DNA from 3 places in the Acerihabitans sp. TG2 genome. Region 3 is predicted to be linked to each of the others. Evidence: predicted binding sites of a transcription regulator. Region 3 holds the regulator's gene; each other region holds the start of a gene.
What was found. The regulator CRP, encoded in region 3, controls carbon source genes, mostly activating them, when cyclic AMP is high. The targets are predictions, from matches to a motif close to ATGTGANNNNNNTCACAT.
Positions count from the first base shown of each region.

Region 1: a site for CRP is predicted at 2,105-2,122, ahead of SJI19_RS07205 (glycine dehydrogenase). Genes of this name have one in related genera too.
Region 2: a site for CRP is predicted at 1,499-1,516, ahead of msrB (peptide-methionine (R)-S-oxide reductase MsrB). Genes of this name have one in related genera too.

Region 1 is NZ_JAYGJO010000006.1:41,580-48,038, reverse strand. Features, by position in the region: gene SJI19_RS07225 (DUF4310 family protein) at 1-101, opposite strand, end outside; gene SJI19_RS07220 (DUF4311 domain-containing protein) at 121-897, opposite strand; gene SJI19_RS07215 (DUF4312 family protein) at 927-1,223, opposite strand; gene SJI19_RS07210 (glycine-rich SFCGS family protein) at 1,223-1,588, opposite strand; gene SJI19_RS07205 (glycine dehydrogenase) at 1,607-1,927, opposite strand; gene SJI19_RS07200 (hypothetical protein) at 2,599-3,489, opposite strand; gene cybC (cytochrome b562) at 3,791-4,180, opposite strand; gene pmbA (metalloprotease PmbA) at 4,207-5,547, opposite strand; partial or broken gene SJI19_RS07185 (carbohydrate ABC transporter permease) at 5,836-6,078, shown strand; gene yjgA (ribosome biogenesis factor YjgA) at 6,137-6,459, shown strand, end outside.
Region 2 is NZ_JAYGJO010000002.1:186,101-192,559, forward strand. Features, by position in the region: partial or broken gene pncA (bifunctional nicotinamidase/pyrazinamidase) at 1-520, shown strand, start outside; gene SJI19_RS02705 (YeaC family protein) at 587-862, opposite strand; gene msrB (peptide-methionine (R)-S-oxide reductase MsrB) at 960-1,373, opposite strand; gene gapA (glyceraldehyde-3-phosphate dehydrogenase) at 1,724-2,719, shown strand; gene SJI19_RS02720 (D-hexose-6-phosphate mutarotase) at 2,934-3,806, shown strand; gene SJI19_RS02725 (aldo/keto reductase) at 3,905-4,759, opposite strand; gene SJI19_RS02730 (MipA/OmpV family protein) at 4,848-5,597, opposite strand; gene SJI19_RS02735 (PrkA family serine protein kinase) at 6,045-6,459, shown strand, end outside.
Region 3 is NZ_JAYGJO010000009.1:14,084-20,542, reverse strand. Features, by position in the region: gene SJI19_RS10065 (DUF1127 domain-containing protein) at 63-284, shown strand; gene tsgA (MFS transporter TsgA) at 411-1,655, opposite strand; gene ppiA (peptidylprolyl isomerase A) at 1,953-2,522, shown strand; gene SJI19_RS10050 (aminodeoxychorismate synthase component II) at 2,548-3,153, shown strand; gene argD (bifunctional acetylornithine/succinyldiaminopimelate transaminase) at 3,299-4,525, shown strand; gene crp (cAMP-activated global transcriptional regulator CRP) at 4,648-5,280, opposite strand; gene SJI19_RS10035 (OsmC family protein) at 5,593-6,015, shown strand; gene SJI19_RS10030 (phosphoribulokinase) at 6,152-6,459, opposite strand, start outside.

The sequences.
Region 1 (6,459 bases), on a different contig from region 3:
TAATACATATGGGTACCGGCAAAAATACCGGCCGACAGTATGCCGACAAAAATCGGGAACGACCAGTCGGCATACCAAAAGCCGCGTTTTGTTGCTTCCATTATCTGGCTCCTCGGAAAGTTATTTACCGCTCAGGGTGTTATGGATAGTGTCCAGCCAGACGGGAACGCCCAGACTAAACGACTGCAAAGCTTTCATATCAAAACCACGGAAGAAACCGCTTAGCACAAACAGGGCGATTATCGCCGCCATCATAATGCCGGTAATTTTATTCCAGCCACCCTCTTCGACACCCTTACCAATCAATATACCCAACACCAGTCCAGGCACGGCGTTACCCATGATAAGCTGTGCCAGACCACCAAAAATCGTGGCCCAAAATCCGGAGCGCTTGCCAGCATCAATGGCCGCCAGCCAGAAAATAACCGGCATCACGGTGTTGACCAGGATATTGGCGGCAGGTACCAGGACCTTAACTGCAGTAACCTGCAGCGCGGCCGGCACGGCAGACGCGGTGGAGTTCAAAAACGCCACGACCAGCATCCCAATGATGCTACAGGCGATGGCCATACGTTTCGGATCGTGCATGGTCTCGCTAAGCTGCCGATTTTTAATCATCAGCGCCGCTGCGCCCCAGTGCGGAATGATGCGATGATCGACGTCTTGCGTAAACGCCCCGGCAGCGACTGATGAAGCCCAAGCGTTAAAGAAAAATCCCAGGCCAAAAGAGAAATGAGAAGCGGGATCGCCTTCGCAGGAATTCAATTCTCCCAACGTACGAAACGCACCCATGCCCTGGACGGTTGGCGCATGGAACATGCGCGCCGCACCGGCACCCACGCCAAAGCCGACGAATCCGCCGATAATGAGCGATTTTATTAAGATTATAAGGAACATCGGATTATCCTTTCATTATTACCCACGGATCAGCGCAGGATAAATGGAACTTTTTCGGTATCTATCATGGTGATACTGACGGTAATATCCAACACCACGCTATAACGTTTTTTTTCCCGAGGGAGAAAGAAAAAAAGAAATTTCTCGGTGGTACTATGCTCTTCCGCCATAATGATTTTCACGTCCTCCGGTTCAATGCGTAATAACACGTAACCGGTTGATTTCAGTACCACGGATTGTACTTTGCTCAGGGCTGCAGCAAAGGCGCTATTTTTTGTTTCACCGTTTCCCGCCACCTGCACGGTTAAAACTGATTGCTGTTTCATCAGGCGCTGCCATATTTTTTTATCCAGGTTTCTACTAATTTCTGACCCAGTTCTTCTTTATCCATAAAACCGAAACCCAGAACTTTACATCCTTCCTGAATAGCAGTGACGCCCTCTTCGATAGACCGCATACCGTATTTGGCTTTATAACCGTATTTATTTTGTGCGGTGATGGCACCGGCGCCGCCACTGCCGCAAAATGAGATGCCAAAATCCACTTGTTCACTGTTCATGACATCGCCCAGCCTCATATCCGCCGCCATGCCCGGAACCACAATCGCTTGTCCACCAGCGGTTTCGACGCCTTGTGCCACTTTTTGCCCTTTACCCAATCTATCGCCAATCGCGACTTTGACTTGTGCCATGGTGTATCTCCACTGTGTTTAACGGTTGTTATCTTTGGCAACTTCGAAATGAACCGATAATAAATAGGCTTCCTCAATCGGTAAATTATCCAGTAAATTCACCACTTCTTTTGCCATTTCCATCGAATCCGCCGAAATCTCATCAAATAAACTACTATCCACTTCCGGCAATGGCTCCCCGGTAAGAGAACGCATCACCATGGCCCTGACATGTGAATTCAGCATCTGCTCCTGTACCTGATTGACCTCAATACCTCGGGTTTTAAGCATCACCATGATCGCCGACAACACTTTTTCGAACAGGGTTGCTGATAATAATGCGTGGCGATTCTCTTCGATTGGGGTTACAGCTTTATCGCCCACGATAGACTCCTACGTCGTCCAAAATTAAAAACTGTTTTAGCATGGTCAAAAATGAATGCTGCAACCGGTTTTCAGGATGATTCACCCTAACTTTTGTATTCATGAGTTTCTAGCCGCTCTATTTCCACTTTGAAACGGAAATAATTCGAGGATAAGTGTTCTGCGTCTCATAATAGCCATAAGGTAGGCAAATACACTGCGTATAACGATACACACAGTGAATAGCGTTATTGATATGTTATTGGAAAGGATATTATTTTAAAAAATAGATATAAGTATAACTTATATTATTTGCTATCACATTCAACCCAAAAAATGCCCCAGTGCGGGTTTAAGGTGATGATCTGCACTAACCCGCCTATTGGTGGTTCACCACGCCACCCGCGTGGCATGCAGGCATCCGGCGAAAACCGGCCATTGGATAGTGCCAGTGATAGAGGCAACGAGCGGCCATAACCGCTGCAACCGATGCGCTGACAGGATTGGACAAACCGGTTAGCGCACGTTGGAAAAACCTATATTATGACAATAAAAAATCGTGGTAATCACGCGGTTCAACGCCGGCGTTGAGGATTGATGCTGCGGGTTCAGGCGTTAGGCGTGTTATGTCTTCGGACCAATGGGTCGAGATAACGGCGATCTACCGTTTAGGGCTTGACGTAGGTTACCTGTAGTTGCTGCTTTTTTATATGCCTTAATTCTGAAAAAGTGATGGGTTCAAACACGCTACCCATGCCGGTAAAGTCGTTTTTTCCCTGCCAATTCTTCTTATTTGATATAGCGGTGATATTATTTTTTAAATCTGGATCATAAAGGAATTCAATTCCACCAAATTCATTTTTTATTTTAGCAAAAAAATCGAGACTTAACTTACTCAATTTTCTTACCCGTGCAGTGTAAATAGCATGTTCTATAACATAATAAACCATACCAGACATAGGTTTAGCTTTAATTTCAGCCAACCGTCTATGCCCCACCTCGTCGTTTTCTAAAAAGCAAGAATAGACATCCTTCATCATTTCTTCAAACTTTGTCTCTTGTGATACACTTTTGGCCATTATTCTACATAACGTATAATCAATCATTGAGTATTGGTTGTTCTTTAAAAAAAAATCGTTTACATAGGTCTTTGATTTTAACACCCGTGCTTTCATTGACTCACATAACAACAGTTTGCATTGATGTTCTTTTATAAAACAGATGAATCTCGTGGCAATATCTCGCAGTATGTCTTCATTAATGAATGATCTGTAATGCAGTTGTTTTAACTCCGTTTCGTTGATGCGTAGTTCACCCTTTGATATAGACTCAACCGGATGGTTATAAAGGTTAATTGCGATGACTTCCCAAATGCCATGCAAGGTTAATGTCAGTTTTTTAACATTAGCGGAAGACCTGTATCTCCGTATTTCCTCTGAAAACCCATAGACCATGGTGATGTTTTTTGTAAGCGGGGAAGTGTGATTATTTTCTGACAAAGAGTCGCACAAATTAATATTTTTTGACCTGGATAATAAAGAAGGAAAATAGTTATTCATAAATGGGATAAACCCCGATTCCGCAGGTAAAGTTAACAACAAAAGATATGTTATGATTATCATTAAGTTTATTGGCAAATGCAATGCTATTTTTATAGACAGCCTGCGGGGTTATTTATATATTATCACCACATTTATTGTCATATTAATTAATACGCTAGTTATCATTTTGGTTGGGATGTAATACATTATGCTTGGTACCGGCTGCCGATGGCCCGATCGCATTCATGTCATCATAGGGCCACCGCCAGCAAGCCGCGCGAGTCAAGTGCTAGCGACTCGCGACGGCGCGCGCAAGCGATTAACGGAATTTAGCGTGATTTTCGTCGCGGGTTTGCTTAAATTGCTTCGCGACCACCTTCACCTGCGCCACATCACCTTTTGCCGCCAATGCCTGGGCCTGTTCAATCTGGTTGATCAGGTTGGTCATTCCCTGACGGTAATCCTTCATCTTGGGGCCATCAGCCGGCTGTCCTTGCAGTTTCGGCGGCGTGTCCTTGAGCGCGTCCATCGCGGCTTCGTGCATATTCGCCAGGGCTTTTTTCAACGTATCGACATTATCACTCTTCATTACGGTACTGACGTTAGCCGCCAGGATATCCATGTTCTCGCCAAGATCGCGTGCCGACGCCATTAAGGGACTGCTCATCAACAGCGTGAACGACAACATTGCGATTATTTTTATTTTCATGCTGGTGCTTCCTGTTAAATATTGATTTAAATACCGGCTATTTTCATTTCTGACAATAGTACCGATCCACACTGGATATTGCTGCGGGTTTCTATGTCGTCCCCCACCGTAACAATATTGCGCCACATATCCCTTAGATTACCGGCAATGGTAATTTCGCTCACCGGATATTGTATTTCACCGTTTTCGACCCAGAAACCCGCCGCCCCCCGGGAGTAATCACCGGTGATGGCGCTAACACCTTGCCCCATCAGTTCGGTCACCACCAATCCACGATCCATTTTTTTGATCAATGCAGCAAAATCTACCCCCTGGCCGGCGATGCGCCAGTTATGAATGCCACCGGCATGTCCGGTGCTGGTCATGCCCAATTTACGTGCCGAATAACTGCTAAGCAGCCAGGTTTGCAGTATGCCGTCCTTGACGATGGCCCGATCGACGGTGCGTACCCCTTCGCTATCAAAAGGCGAGGATGCCAGGCCTTTAAGCAAATGAGGACGCTCATCAATCGTCAGCCAATCCGGTAAAATCGCTTTACCCAGATCGTCGAGCAAAAAAGTGGCTTTACGATAGACACTGCCGCCGCTAATCGCGCCAACCAAATGGCCAAATAATCCGGAGGCCACTTCGGCGGCGAATAATACCGGCGCATGCATGGTGGCGATTTTACGCGGGTTCAAATGCGCCAAGGTACGCCGCGCACACTCCTCGCCCACCCATTCCGGCGTACGTAAGTCGCTGAATGCCCGACCGATGGTATAGGCGTAGTTCCGCTCCATATTACCGCCGCTTTCAGCAATAACGCTGCTGGAAAGCGAGTGTCGACTGCTATTGTAGCTGGCCAGCATACCGTGGCTGTTACCGTATACTTTGGTGCTGTAGTGACTGTTAAAACTGCCGCCTTCGGTATTGGTGATTCGCTTGTCCGCGTTTAACGCCGCTTGTTCGGCCCGTGCGGCCAGTTCAGCGCCTCGCTCGGCATCCAGTTCCGTTGGATGGAACAGATCCAGTTCAGGGGCATCAAACGCCAATAGTGCTTTATCCGCCAGACCGGAAAAGGGGTCTGGTGACGTGAAGCGGGCGATATCCAATGCTGCGCCAACAGTACGAGCAATAGCGTCCGGACTGAGATCCGTAGAGGATGCGCTGCCTTTACGCTGCTGATAATATACGGTGATACCCAGCGCGCCGTCGCTGTTGAATTCGACATTTTCCACTTCACCATAGCGCGTGCTGACACCGATACCGGTGGTTTTGGTCACCGCCACTTCCGCCGCGTCGGAACCGGCACCCGCCAGTTCCAACGCCTGCGCGACGGCGTTTTCCAATATTTTCCGCTGTTCTGCAACTTGAGTGACTAAATTCATTGGTCCGCCATCATTAAGTAAGTTATCCACCGGATATCGACCTGGCCGAGACCGGACATGATCGGTTTTCGCCGTCAATCGGGCTCAAACCGCAGCTGCAAGGTTGTCATTCCAGTCTATCAGTACGCCTGGCATTTCGCACGGTGTGCGGCAGTATATACCCGTCATCTTTCACGTCGCACCCGCGCTGGCGGTACGGATGCATCTGAATCAGTAGCCGATTTAAGCGCAGCGGGCTCTCTGGCGCGCCGCCGGAATGTGACGCGGATATGATTGACTAACGCATGTTCCACACTGGCGCTGCTACTGTTTATATGGACTTGGAATGAATTTTTAGTGCCATTGATCTTGGTAAATAAAGAGGAATTGCGCACGCTGCCGATTGGCATGATGTTTTTCCAAAATAGGAATACCATCAATATACCGGTATTGATGGCCGGTGCCACGATTGCCATATTACCGCTGGTCGCGATTTTTTTGCTGTTCCAGCGCCGGTTCATAAGTGGTATCACCGAGGGTGCGGTGAAATAATGCCGTTGATCATCCCCCGCAACCTGTTAGGATTAGCCTCTTTTTGAGGAACCGTATCATGAGCAAGCAACCAGAAGACTGGCAAGACGAACAGCCCCAGACACCACCGGTGGATGAAGAAGATGACGAAATCATCTGGGTCAGCAAAAGCGAAATCAAACGCGATGCCGAAGCACTAAAGGTGCTGGGGGTCGAGTTGGTGGAACTGGGTAAGAACGCGCTGGACAAAATTCCGCTCGATGAAGAGCTGCTGGCCGCCATTGAACTGGCCCAGCGCATCAAAAAAGAGGGTCGCCGCCGACAGATCCAGCTGATTGGTAAAATGCTGCGCAACCGCGATGCCCAGCCGATTGAGCAAGCCCTGGACAAACTGAAAAATCG
Region 2 (6,459 bases), on a different contig from region 3:
GGCCTTGGCATACTGCCAACAGGCGAATATACCCGTTGTCGCGACTCTGGACTGGCATCCAGGCAATCACGGCAGTTTTGCCATCAACGCGGGACATGAGGTTGGCGGCACCGGAATCCTGGACGGCTTGCCACAAGTATGGTGGCCCGCACATTGCGTGCAAGAAAGCGAAGGTGCACGGTTACACCCTCGCTTGAACCAACAAGGGATCACCAAACGCATTTATAAGGGACAGCAGGTAGAGGTTGACAGTTACAGCGCTTTTTTTGATAACGGCCACCGTCGGACCACCGAACTGGACCAGTGGCTACGCGCACGTCATATCACTGAGCTCGTGGTGATGGGCCTGGCGACGGATTATTGCGTGAAATTCACCGTGCTGGACGCCTTAGCGCTGGGTTACACCGTTGAGGTCATCAGTAGCGGGTGTCGCGCCGTTAACCTCGCCCCTACCGACGGCAGTCAGGCGATGGCACAGATGTGCAATCAGGGCGCGTTGGCCGTTACCCTGGATGAATTTTGCCAACGCGCCGCCCCTTGCTGCCGCCCCTTGCTGCCGCCCCTTGCTGATAGTGCCGCACACACGTTAGGGTTTAAACCGCGCCAACGGCGGCGCGTTCCCCTGCAGTTCATCTAACAGTTCACGTTTGCTTTTCATCACCACCCGACCGTCGGTGCCAATGCTCATGTGCTCCGGTTGATGATTATGCCGCGCCTGCCATAACATCACCACCTGCAGACAGTTATCGCGTTGCTCGGCCGTCAGAGCCACACCATCCAACCACTTACCCAGTTCTACCGCCGTTTTTAGCCGCTGGTAAATTTCCGGCGTTACGTTCGCCATTAGCCCATCAACGTCCACGAAAAATTCCTTGCATAAGAATAATTAGCTGAATCGATTAAGTTTGCAATTTTATCGTCACAAAAAAACCGGGCGAACGGCACTCAGTGCCGGGATATTACCCAACGATCTCCTCACCGTTATCCTGATCTTTGAAACGCAACGAGACGGAGTTAACGCAATAACGGGCACCACCAGGTTGGGGACCGTCAGGAAAAACATGGCCAAGATGCGCATCACACCGGGCACAGCGAATCTCCACCCGCTGCATACCGTGCGAGTTATCGTCCAAATAACGGATGGCGTTATCATCTACTGGTTGATAAAAACTCGGCCAGCCGCAGCCTGAGTCATATTTTGTTTCAGAAAAAAACAACGGCGCATGGCAACAAAGACAATGGTATTGGCCGGTGCGCTTATTTTCCAGTAACTTACCGCTAAAGGGCGGTTCGGTGCCCCTCTCCTGAGTGACGTGGCGCTGCATGTCGGTTAAGGAATCAGGCATTAACGGGGTGGGATCATTTTTAGCCATAAGTGCGATTCTCTGCCGGGTAATAAAATGAATAAGGCTCGATCTATCGCATTATAACAAATAATTAACAACGTCGAAGCCATTTTTAGCATAAACTAAGGGACGAGAAACAACGTGAGCGGTAAGTGTGACGCACATCACACTTAGCTGCCAAGTGCAGTTTACACGGCGGGCTCAGGCCTCCATCTTATTCGTAGCTGTGCGGGTAGCGGAATGAACAATTAACGTTCAAAAGGTGCGATTGGGTTTGATTTTTAGCAACAATTGACACGATTCCGCTTGACGCTGCGTGAGGTTTTTGTAAGTTTACAGGCAACCTTTTATTCACTATTAAATAGCTGGTGGAATATATGACTATCAAAGTAGGTATCAACGGTTTCGGCCGTATCGGCCGTATTGTTTTCCGTGCCGCGCAGGAACGTAAAGATCTTGAAATCGTTGCGATCAACGACCTGTTAGATGCTGATTACATGGCTTACATGCTTAAGTACGATTCGACCCACGGTCGTTTCAACGGCACCGTGGAAGTAAAAGATGGCCACCTGGTGGTCAACGGTAAAACCATCCGTGTCACCTCAGAACGTGATCCGGCTAACCTGAAATGGGGTGACGTAGGTGTCGACGTGGTTGCAGAAGCCACGGGTCTTTTCCTGACCGACGAAACTGCGCGTAAGCACATCACTGCCGGCGCCAAAAAAGTCGTTCTGACTGGCCCTTCTAAAGACAGCACCCCAATGTTTGTTATGGGCGTGAACCACAAGTCTTATGATGGTCAGGATATTGTTTCCAATGCGTCATGTACCACCAACTGCCTGGCGCCGTTGGCTAAAGTACTGAATGACAAGTTCGGTATCATTGAAGCACTGATGACGACAGTACATGCTACCACTGCGACTCAGAAAACCGTTGACGGCCCGTCTCATAAAGACTGGCGCGGCGGTCGTGGCGCGTCACAGAATATCATTCCGTCCTCAACTGGCGCCGCCAAGGCTGTGGGTAAAGTTATCCCAGAACTGAATGGTAAATTGACCGGTGTGGCATTCCGCGTTCCGACCCCTAACGTTTCCGTCGTCGATCTGACTGCGCGCATTGAAAAAAGCGCAACGTACGAAGAAATCTGCGCGGCAATGAAAGCCGCAGCTGAAGGCGAACTGAAGGGCGTCATGGGTTATACCGATGAAGCCGTAGTTTCCACCGATTTCAATGGTGAAAAACTGACTTCCGTATTCGATGCCAAAGCCGGTGTTTCACTGAATAAGAATTTTGTGAAACTGGTAGCTTGGTATGATAACGAAACCGGTTACTCTAATAAAGTATTGGATCTGATATCCCATATCGCCAAGTAGTTATCGTCGCTATATCCTCTTGATTTTGCGTTGCACCACGGTGGCATGTGAGCAAACCCGGAGTTGCCTCAGGTAAGTGATTCGGGTGAACGAACGTAGTCAACACGGTTGCAATGTGGGAAAAAATATAGCGTGTACGGCTTATGGTTATAGGGGCGACAGTCATGTCGCCCTTTTTATTTGACTCGCATGTTAACCCAAGAAGGTCCACTCCATGCACGACTCTCTTTTTGCGTTACCGGTTAAAGAGCAACTCTCTGCCACCATCAGCCTGCGCCAGCTGGATGAATTGCCGGTTATCGTTATCGACCATCCCAAAGTAAAAGCTGCCATTACACTACAGGGGGCACATTTATTAGCCTGGCAACCTGCTGGCGAGCAACCCGTGTTGTGGTTAAGTGATATTAGCGAATTTAAAGATGGCGTAGCCATCCGTGGCGGCGTGCCTATCTGCTGGCCCTGGTTCGGAAAGATTGCCAGTCCCAACCATGGTTTTGCGCGTATTTTGCCGTGGCAATTAACCGCGCACCACGAAGACGCCGAACAAGCGACCTTAACGCTAACGCTGAGCGACAGCGCCGTCACCGAGCAATACTGGCCGAAACCGTTTACCTTAAGCGTTACATTTGTGTTGGGTAAAACCTGCAGCATCGAACTGCAAGCCGACGGTGATTTCCAAAACACCAGCGCATTACATACCTATTTCAATATTGGCGACATCGCTCAGGTGAGTGTCGGCGGGTTGGGTACCAGCTATGTTGACAAGGTCAATGGCGGCGTCAGTGCGCGCCAAGATGGGGATGTCACCTTTCTCGGCGAAGTGGATCGGATCTACACCCACCCAGACAGCACCAGCCTGATCCACGACCGGCTGAATAAACGTATCATTGAAGTCCAGCATCAGCATTTTAGTGACGTGGTAGCCTGGAATCCTGGTGCCGAATTAGCGCGTAAAATGAGTGATGTTGCTGATGATGGGTATAAAACCTATGTTTGCGTGGAAACCGCGCGCGTGAATAAACCGCTGCACGCGTCACATGTAGCACCTGCAAAATTGGCGACCCGGTTTAGCGTTCGCAAAGCCTGATTTTTTGCGGTTAGGTTAAAACGGGTGAGTCAGTCAATCTGCCCCACCCGTAGGTTTTACCCAACAGTGTTAGCCCAGTTGCAGGTGTCAGACAAGGATCACACAATATCCAGATGTGTTTTTCGCGCTGGCGCGGGAAAGGCCTTATCCAACGTTTGCAATTGTGCTTCACTCAGAGTCACTGCCAATGCGCCGGCATTCTCTGTGACATGATCAATACTCGTCGCTTTTGGGATAGCCATCACGCCTGGCCGACTGATAACCCATGCTAACAGCACCTGTGCCACGGTAATACCCAACTGATAGGCAATATCTCGTACCGACTGGTTGTCCAGTAAACCGCTGCGCAAATTACCGGCCTGCGCCAGTGGACAATAGGCCATTATTGGCAAAGAACGCTGCTGGCACCAGGGTAGGAGATCAAACTCAATACCCCGTGATGCCAAATGATAAAGCACCTGATCGGTCATGCAGTCGCTACCTCCCGGTAAAGACCACAACTCTTCCATATCCGCGACATCAAGGTTCGACACGCCCCAGCGTTTGATTTTACCCTCCCGCTGCAGTTGTTCCATGGCATCAATGGTATCGGATAATGGAATACCCCCACGCCAGTGCAATAAATAAAGATCGATATAGTCAGTTTGCAGACGACGTAAACTATTTTCACAGGCCACCGCCGCTTTTTGGCCACCGGCGTTTTGTGGGTAGACCTTAGAGACCAGGAACACCTCATCTCGCCGCCCATGAATCGCCTGGCCCACCACCTTTTCTGCCCCGCCATCTGCATACATTTCCGCAGTATCAATTAGCGATAAGCCCAAATCAAGACCATGACGCAATGCGCGGGCTTCGCTGACAACATCGCTATTTCGCTCGCCCATATACCACGTACCCTGACCGATAGCGGGCACAGTCTGCCCATCAGGAAACAGCACCGGATTCTTCGACATACCTCCTCCTGTCATGCCATACTGTCGGGCGGTCAATTTTGGTGCAAATAGAGTGATGTGCACCAAAATGTTGCATGCCCTGCTCTATTTAGAAGCTATAGGTCATACCTACACCGATAAGCGTAGTGGATTTTGCATCCACCATAGGACTATCCTTCACCTCACTACTTAATCGGGTATAGCGCGCCATCAACGAGGCGTTCCAATTTTCATTCAGCGCGTAGATGGCCGTAAGCTCGGCGTAAGGTGACCAGCCGTCACCGGCGTCATAGGCCTTTATTCCGCTGCGCCGGGATTCGCTTTGGCTAACCCCATAATAATAATCATTCTGGTTACTGCTAGCCCAGGAGGCGCCAATGCCTGGCAAAATGGTCAATTTATCGCGATTAAACGGATAAAGATAAGCCAGATCGGCGGTGAGACCATTACTATTATCTAGGATATCGCCCAGAAAAGCGGTGCGGATGATACCCCATTGAGCGCTGTATTTATAACGCAGACCCGCCATCACCGTGCCATCACGCCGATCCAGATGTTTCATATCACCATAATCATTGGAGCTGGGTTTAAAACCGAAAGGTAAATATTCCGCCGTTAAAGACAGTTGATTTTGCGGATCTTTCCATAGGTAGTAGCCGGCACTCAGGCCCTGAAGATAGACACTATCCCCATCATAGTTCACTATGGGGAAGGGTAAGGTCTTATCGTCAGCACCTCTGTATGGGCTGGTCGCGTGCAGCGCGGAAGCGCCCAGTGACCAACTTCCAGCCAGAGCCAACGGTGCGCAAAGGCTGGAGGCCAGTACAATACCGAGCAATGAAAAAGTATGAGTTTTCACAATGGATGCTTCCTGTAGTGTTAAAAAAAAGAGTGTACTACATAAATATAAACAAGAAGTGTAAAGGAAACAGTAGCGGGCTGCCTAATATTTACAGAAATAAACAATAAACATATAAATTATATCTTAATTCTATATATGCTTTTGAATCAGCCAGGATTGGCCTGCAGGCCGCACCAAACAAGGCTTCATGTAAAAACGTTAATTGAGTCATTGATATTACTTAAAAAATGCGGTAACACTTAAATGACATTTGCCAGATGCCAACTAGACTTTATTATAGAGAATGGTTTTCCTTCAGCAGGTAGCCTACGCGGCGAACAAAGTTGGCATAGCTGTTGCTGTAGAGTTGTTGCTACCTAAAGGAGAAACCGTTTTTTTCAGGGGCTGCTAAATATCGACATTGGCTCCTTTTACCTGTGCTAATAACGAAGGACGGGCATCGCCATGAACATATTTGACCAATATCGTCAGCGCTACGAAGCTGCCAAGGACGAAGAGTTCACCTTACAGGAATTTCTCACTATCTGTCGCCAGGACCGCAGCGCATTCGCTAATGCCGCGGAAAGGCTATTAATGGCTATCGGTGATCCAGTGATGGTGGACACCGCCCAGGAGCCGCCGCTTTCCCGTCTTTTCTCAAACCGTGTCATCGCGCGCTATCCTGCGTTTGAAGAATTTTATGGCATGGAAGAAGCCATTGAGCAAATCGTCTCTTATCTGAGGCATGCTGCCCAGGGATTGGAGGAGAAAAAACAGATCCTGTATCTGCTCGGTCCGGTGGGTGGCGGTAAATCCTCCCTGGCGGAACGTCTAAAAGCGTTGATGCAACGAGTGCCTATTTATATCCTTAGCGCCAATG
Region 3 (6,459 bases):
AATCTGTACGGCACGTGACGCCTATCGCATGATAAAGCGGTCACTTTGAGAGAGGAGCAAACATGATGAACAACCCAACCAACATCCAAACGCCACTGACATCGAGTCTTGCCCCCGATCCGGCGTTGAGGCCAAAAAACCGGTTGCAGGCATGGTACTTACATCTGAAAAAAAGTTATTTACGGCGCAGCAACCGGCGGATCCTGCTGGCACTCAGTGACGATCAACTTAAAGATATCGGGATCTCGCGCAGTGACATCATGAGCAGTGATAACCCTTGGTGACTCGATTGCGCGTTTATGGCCTAGCTGACATCGTGCTATTGGGTATTTCTCTAGGCAATGCGTTTTACGCCGCGTCTTGGCCGCCGGTATAAGGCAACCTTCGCCAAGATACGCGGCGGTGTGGGTTTAATCGCCCGATGGCCGGGACAGGGTCGATATTGTTTTATCCGCTGCGGGTTCGCTCGCCGTATGCCCATGCATGCGGTGACGGGTGACCCATCCCAGCAACAGGCATAGGATAAATACCGCCAGATAAAGTAGGTTGGAAGTACTCAAGGCAGCCTTAACGCCGAAATGGGCCACAATAGGGCCCGTGACGACAAACGTCAGCATGGTGCCGACGGTACCGCAGGTCAGAATAAAGTTAACCAGCTTTGGCGAGGTCACTCGGGTTTGCTGTGAGCCGAGGGTGATAAGCGTGGTATAGATAGCGCTGGAGATAAAACCCAGCCCGAAGAGATAATAATGCAGGTACTCGCCCTGCTCCGCGGCGATAAACAGATACATGATGACCATCGACAGGCCGGCTAAAATGGTAACCACGCGCTGCAGATCCACAAAACGCAGCAAGGCGCTGAAAACCCACATCCCTACCATATACGCGGTCCAAAAGTTGCCCACCAGGCTTCCGGCTTCCTCAATACCCATGCCGAAATTTTTAGTGGCATATTCCGGTACCCAAGAGATAAAACCTAACTGTCCCAGGATATAACACAGTGCGGCGAGGGAGATAAGCAGCACGCCGATACCCCACTTCTCTTTTTGGGGCGTCACCGCCGTACGCTCTTGGGGGGGCTGCTTGCTGCCCAATACCGGGAAATCTGAAAATAACGTCAACACAAAAATGGCGACATACAGGCTGCCGATAGCGGCATAAACCCAGTACCAGGGAATATGGTGCGCCAGGAATACCCCGGCGAGAATCGGAAACAACGCGCCGGCCATACTGAAAAATGAGTCGGTAAAGAGCAACCGCGACCCACGTTGCCGGCCCGTATAAAGATAGGTAATTAAATAGGTGCCAATGGACATGGTAATACCGCTTACCACCCCCAGGATGAACATTGATAACGAGAACACAGTGAGGTTTTGACCGCTCATTAATCCTAAAACGGCCAAAATCATCAATACAAAACCAAATATCAGCTGTTTCTTAAGTGCGATGATTTCCATCAGCCAGGCATTGAGGAAGATCGACAATAAAATGCCTGAGTTCAAAAAGGTAAAGGTGGCGCTCATGGCTGAAATCGGCACCTTGAAATACTCAGCGATGTTGCCTAATACTACCCCGGTAACAATGACCAGCGCGCCGGTCAATCCATAAGAAAAAAAACTAATCCATGTTAGTCTCAGTCGATTGATGTTATTCATAAAAGGCCTGTATTCATCTATTTGCTGACCGGTGTGGCGCCGGACCGCAAAACGGTTGCGTTGGGGGTCTCAATTAGCGTCAAATACTATCATGACAATTTATACGATGGGTATCTAACTTGCTCATTGATAATATTTCGCTGTTTTTTGCAATTCAGGATAGGTCGCCAGGGGAGTCGGGGTGATATACCCATTATGACGCTGTTACGTAAAAAAGAGTAAATGGGTAGCGTTAGCGCCGCCCGCTCTTTAGAATCTAAGCACTTCCTATTGCCCATGTAATAAAAAGGAAACCTCATGCTGAAACGAAACCTGGCCGCCGCACTGTTATTCTCCTTGGCGACCATTTCTTCATCCGTCCTTGCCGCTCAGCAGGATATGCGTGTGCTGCTTCACACTTCCGCTGGCAACATCGAATTGGAATTGGATAAGCAGAAAGCGCCGATAGCGGTGAATAATTTTGTCGCTTACGTCAACAGCGGTTTTTACAATAACACCATCTTTCATCGAGTCATTCCCGGTTTTATGATTCAGGGGGGTGGCTTTAATCAAGATTTGACGCAGAAATCCACCCAGGCGCCGATTAAAAACGAGGCGGATAACGGACTGCGCAACCTGCGCGGCACCGTGGCTATGGCACGTACCTCTGAAAAGGACAGTGCTACCAGCCAGTTCTTTATCAACATTGCCGATAATGCGTTTCTGGACCACGGCCAGCGTGATTTTGGCTATGCAGTATTCGGTAAAGTGATCAAAGGCATGGATGTTGCCGATAAAATCGCGCAGGTTCCAACGAAAAACGTTGGGCCGTATCAAAATGTTCCGATAAAACCCATTAAAATCCTGTCGGCAGTGGTCCTGCCGTAGCGAAATATGCTGGAGCTCCGCGCCCATGCTGCTGATCATTGATAATTACGATTCGTTTACCTATAACCTGTACCAATATTTTTGCGAGCTTGGCGCACAGGTTGAGGTGTGGCGCCACGATCAGCTACGCATTGCCGATATCGAACGCATGGCGCCCGAGCGCCTGGTGATCTCTCCTGGGCCCGGCACGCCGGACGACGCGGGCATATCACTGGCTGCTATCAGGCACTTCGCCGGGGTCATCCCGATTCTCGGTGTTTGCCTGGGACATCAGGCCATCGCACAGGCCTTTGGTGGCAAAATTGTGCGCGCCCGGCAGGTCATGCACGGTAAAACCTCGGTTATCCGCCACGATGGTCGCGGGGTGTTTCACACCTTGGTATGTCCATTGACGGTAACGCGTTATCATTCTCTGGTGGTTGCCCCGGACAGCTTGCCAGCGTGTCTTGACGTCACCGCCTGGAGTCAGCAAGCAGGACACCCGGATGAAATCATGGGGATCCGCCATCGAACCTTGCCGCTCGAAGGTGTACAGTTTCATCCAGAAAGCATTCTTAGCGAGCAAGGGCACCTACTGCTGGAAAACTTTCTTAACCACGCTGCTTTAGCGACCGACGCCACGGAATACTGAGGAACGTCTGCCGCTAAGGTTCAATGCGTCATCGGATAATTTTTTAGGTAATCAGCAATAAAACATTGCAGAAAAATGATTTTTTATTCATATTTTATGATTATAATTTCATTAATCCTTTTGTGACGAACCGGGTAAAAAGCTTATGAAAAAAGATGATAGCGCAGTGACACGGGAAACTTTCGATCGGGTTATTCTGCCTGTTTATGCGCCGGCACAGTTTATTCCCGTAAAAGGGAAAGGCAGCCGGGTATGGGATCAGGATGGCAAGGAGTATGTAGATTTCTCCGGCGGCATCGCGGTAACCGCACTTGGCCACTGCCATCCTGCACTGGTTGCAGCACTAAAACAACAGGGTGAGACGCTGTGGCATACCAGCAATGTTTTCACCAACGAACCGTCGCTGCGCCTGGCCAGTAAATTGATTGATGCGACCTTCGCTGATCGGGTGTTTTTTGCCAACTCGGGTGGTGAGGCGAATGAAGCGGCATTCAAATTGGCTCGCCATTATGCTGTCACCCGTCACAGTCCCTACAAAACGAAAATTATTGCGTTTCATAATGCGTTTCATGGCCGCACGCTATTTACCGTCTCGGTGGGCGGACAGCCTAAATATTCCGATGGTTTTGGGCCAAAACCGGCGGATATCGTCCACGTACCGTTCAACGATTTGGCTGCGGTAAAAGCCGTGATGGATGATCATACTTGCGCGATTGTCGTCGAACCTATTCAGGGTGAAGGGGGCATTATGCCTGCCACACCAGAGTTCCTGCAGGGATTGCGTGATCTGTGCGATGAATACCAGGCGCTGTTGGTCATGGATGAAGTACAGTGTGGCATGGGGCGCACCGGCAAGTTATTTACCTATATGCACTACGGCGTGTTGCCCGATATCCTGACCACGGCAAAAGCCTTGGGTGGCGGGTTTCCCATCAGCGCCATGCTGACCACCGAAGATATTGCTTCGGTGATGACGGTAGGTACCCATGGCACCACCTACGGGGGTAACCCACTGGCCTGTGCGGTGGCGGAAGCCGCCTTGGATGTGATTAATACGCCGGCAGTGCTGGCGGGCATCAATGAACGACACGACCGCTTTATCAGCGCCCTGGAGAAGATAAACCAAAAATACCATCTGTTTGAGGACGTCCGTGGTATGGGCTTGCTATTGGGCGCCGCGTTACAGCCCCAGTACCATGGGCGCGCGCGCGAATTCCTGCATGCCAGTGCGGCTGAAGGTGTGATGCTGCTGGTCGCCGGTCCGGACGTGATGCGTTTTGCGCCATCGCTGGTGGTGGGGTTCGACGATATTGAACTGGGCATGGCGCGCTTTGAAAAAGCCGTGGCCAAGGTTGTCGGCGCTGATGACTAAGCGGTGCGCCGGGTGTTCGTTATTCCCGGCGTTCTTTTAACCGGCGCGACAACGTATTCGCTAACGACGAGCTCACGAAAAAAAAGCGTGGCGCAAGGCACCACGCCCGTTTTATGACACTATCAGCGCGTACCGTAAACGACAATAGTTTTCCCGTGCGCGGAGATGAGGTTTTGATCTTCCAACATTTTCAGAATACGTCCTACCGTTTCACGCGAGCAGCCGACGATCTGGCCTATTTCCTGACGGGTAATCTTGATTTGCATACCGTCGGGATGGGTCATGGCATCGGGTTGCTTCGCCAGATTCAACAGGGTTTGGGCAATTCGCCCGGTAACGTCCAAAAATGCCAAGTTACCCACTTTTTCGGAGGTGACTTGTAAACGATTGGCCATTTGTGCGGACAAACGCATCAATATATCCGGATTCACCTGGATCAACTGGCGAAATTTCTTATATGAAATCTCGGCCACTTCACAGGCGGTTTTCGCCCGTACCCAGGCACTACGTTCTTGACCTTCCTCGAATAAGCCTAGTTCACCAATGAAATCCCCCTGGTTAAGATAGGAGAGGATCATCTCTTTGCCTTCTTCATCCTTAATCAGCACCGCGACGGCACCTTTAACGATGTAATAAAGCGTTTCTGCTTTTTCGCCCTGATGTATAAGCGTACTCTTCGATGGATACTTATGAATATGGCAATGTGACAGGAACCATTCGAGAGTAGGGTCTGTTTGCGGTTTGCCAAGAACCATTCGTTGTTATCCTCTTTTGTCATCGCTGTCCTGATGAAGGACAGCGTATTCCCTATTACGACGCTGTGCTATTTCTCTTACTCCGCAGTAAACGGAGCGACGTAAGGGAACATATTAGGGTCTGGTTTTAGTGATGTTCTGATCGGACTCTTGCCCTTTCATTATCAATGAGCCGATCCAACCTTGTTTTTAACATAGGTTTGATGCAGTGTCTTCTGTTGTCTTGCATCAGCATGATGTATGTTCGCTAACATTGCCACTTTTCAGACAAATATGTAGTCTGGTGTAACGCTTTTCATCTGGAGTCATCTCATGCAAGCACGGGTAAAGTGGGTCGAGGGATTGTCATTTATGGGTGAGTCCGCCTCGGGCCATCAGGTTTTAATGGATGGCAATGCCGGAGAAAAGGCGCCGAGTCCTATGGAAATGGTATTAATGTCGGTTGGTGGGTGCAGTGCGATAGATGTGGTATCGATTTTACAAAAAGGGCGGCAGGATGTACGTGACTGTGAAGTGAAACTGACGTCTGAACGTCGTGACGAGGCGCCGCGTATATTTACCTATATCAATCTACATTTCATCGTAACCGGCAGCGATCTTAGCGACAAATCAGTCGAAAGGGCGGTAGCGCTTTCAGCGGAAAAATACTGTTCTGTGTCGCTGATGCTGGGCCAGTCGGTGCGAATGACCCATAGTTTTGAAGTGCGCGGCGAGACGCTTGTCCCCCACGCTTAGGAAACGTCGCCATACGTTGACATGCGTTGAGATAGTGACGCCAAGACCGTCGCAACGCTACCCACAGATCACAAGGCAGGCTATGTCCATGCCAACCCCCCTTGGCGGATAAGGTGTGGCACCAAGGTGCCGCGTCTTATTGAATCTGTTTTCCTTCCAGCAATTGTTGCACCAGCGGTCCCATGATCAATTCCATGGCCAGGCCCATTTTTCCGCCGGGTACCACCAAGGTATTAATATTGGAAATAAACGACCCCTGCAACATGGCCAACAGATAGGGTAAATCGATATTCTTTAAGCTGCGAAAATGAATGACAACAAAACTTTCATCCAGTGAGGGGATCGCCTTGGCGGCAAACGGATTGGACGTATCTACCGTGGGTACCCGCTGAAAGTTGATATGGGTACGGGAGAATTGTGGGGTAATGTAATTAATATAATCCT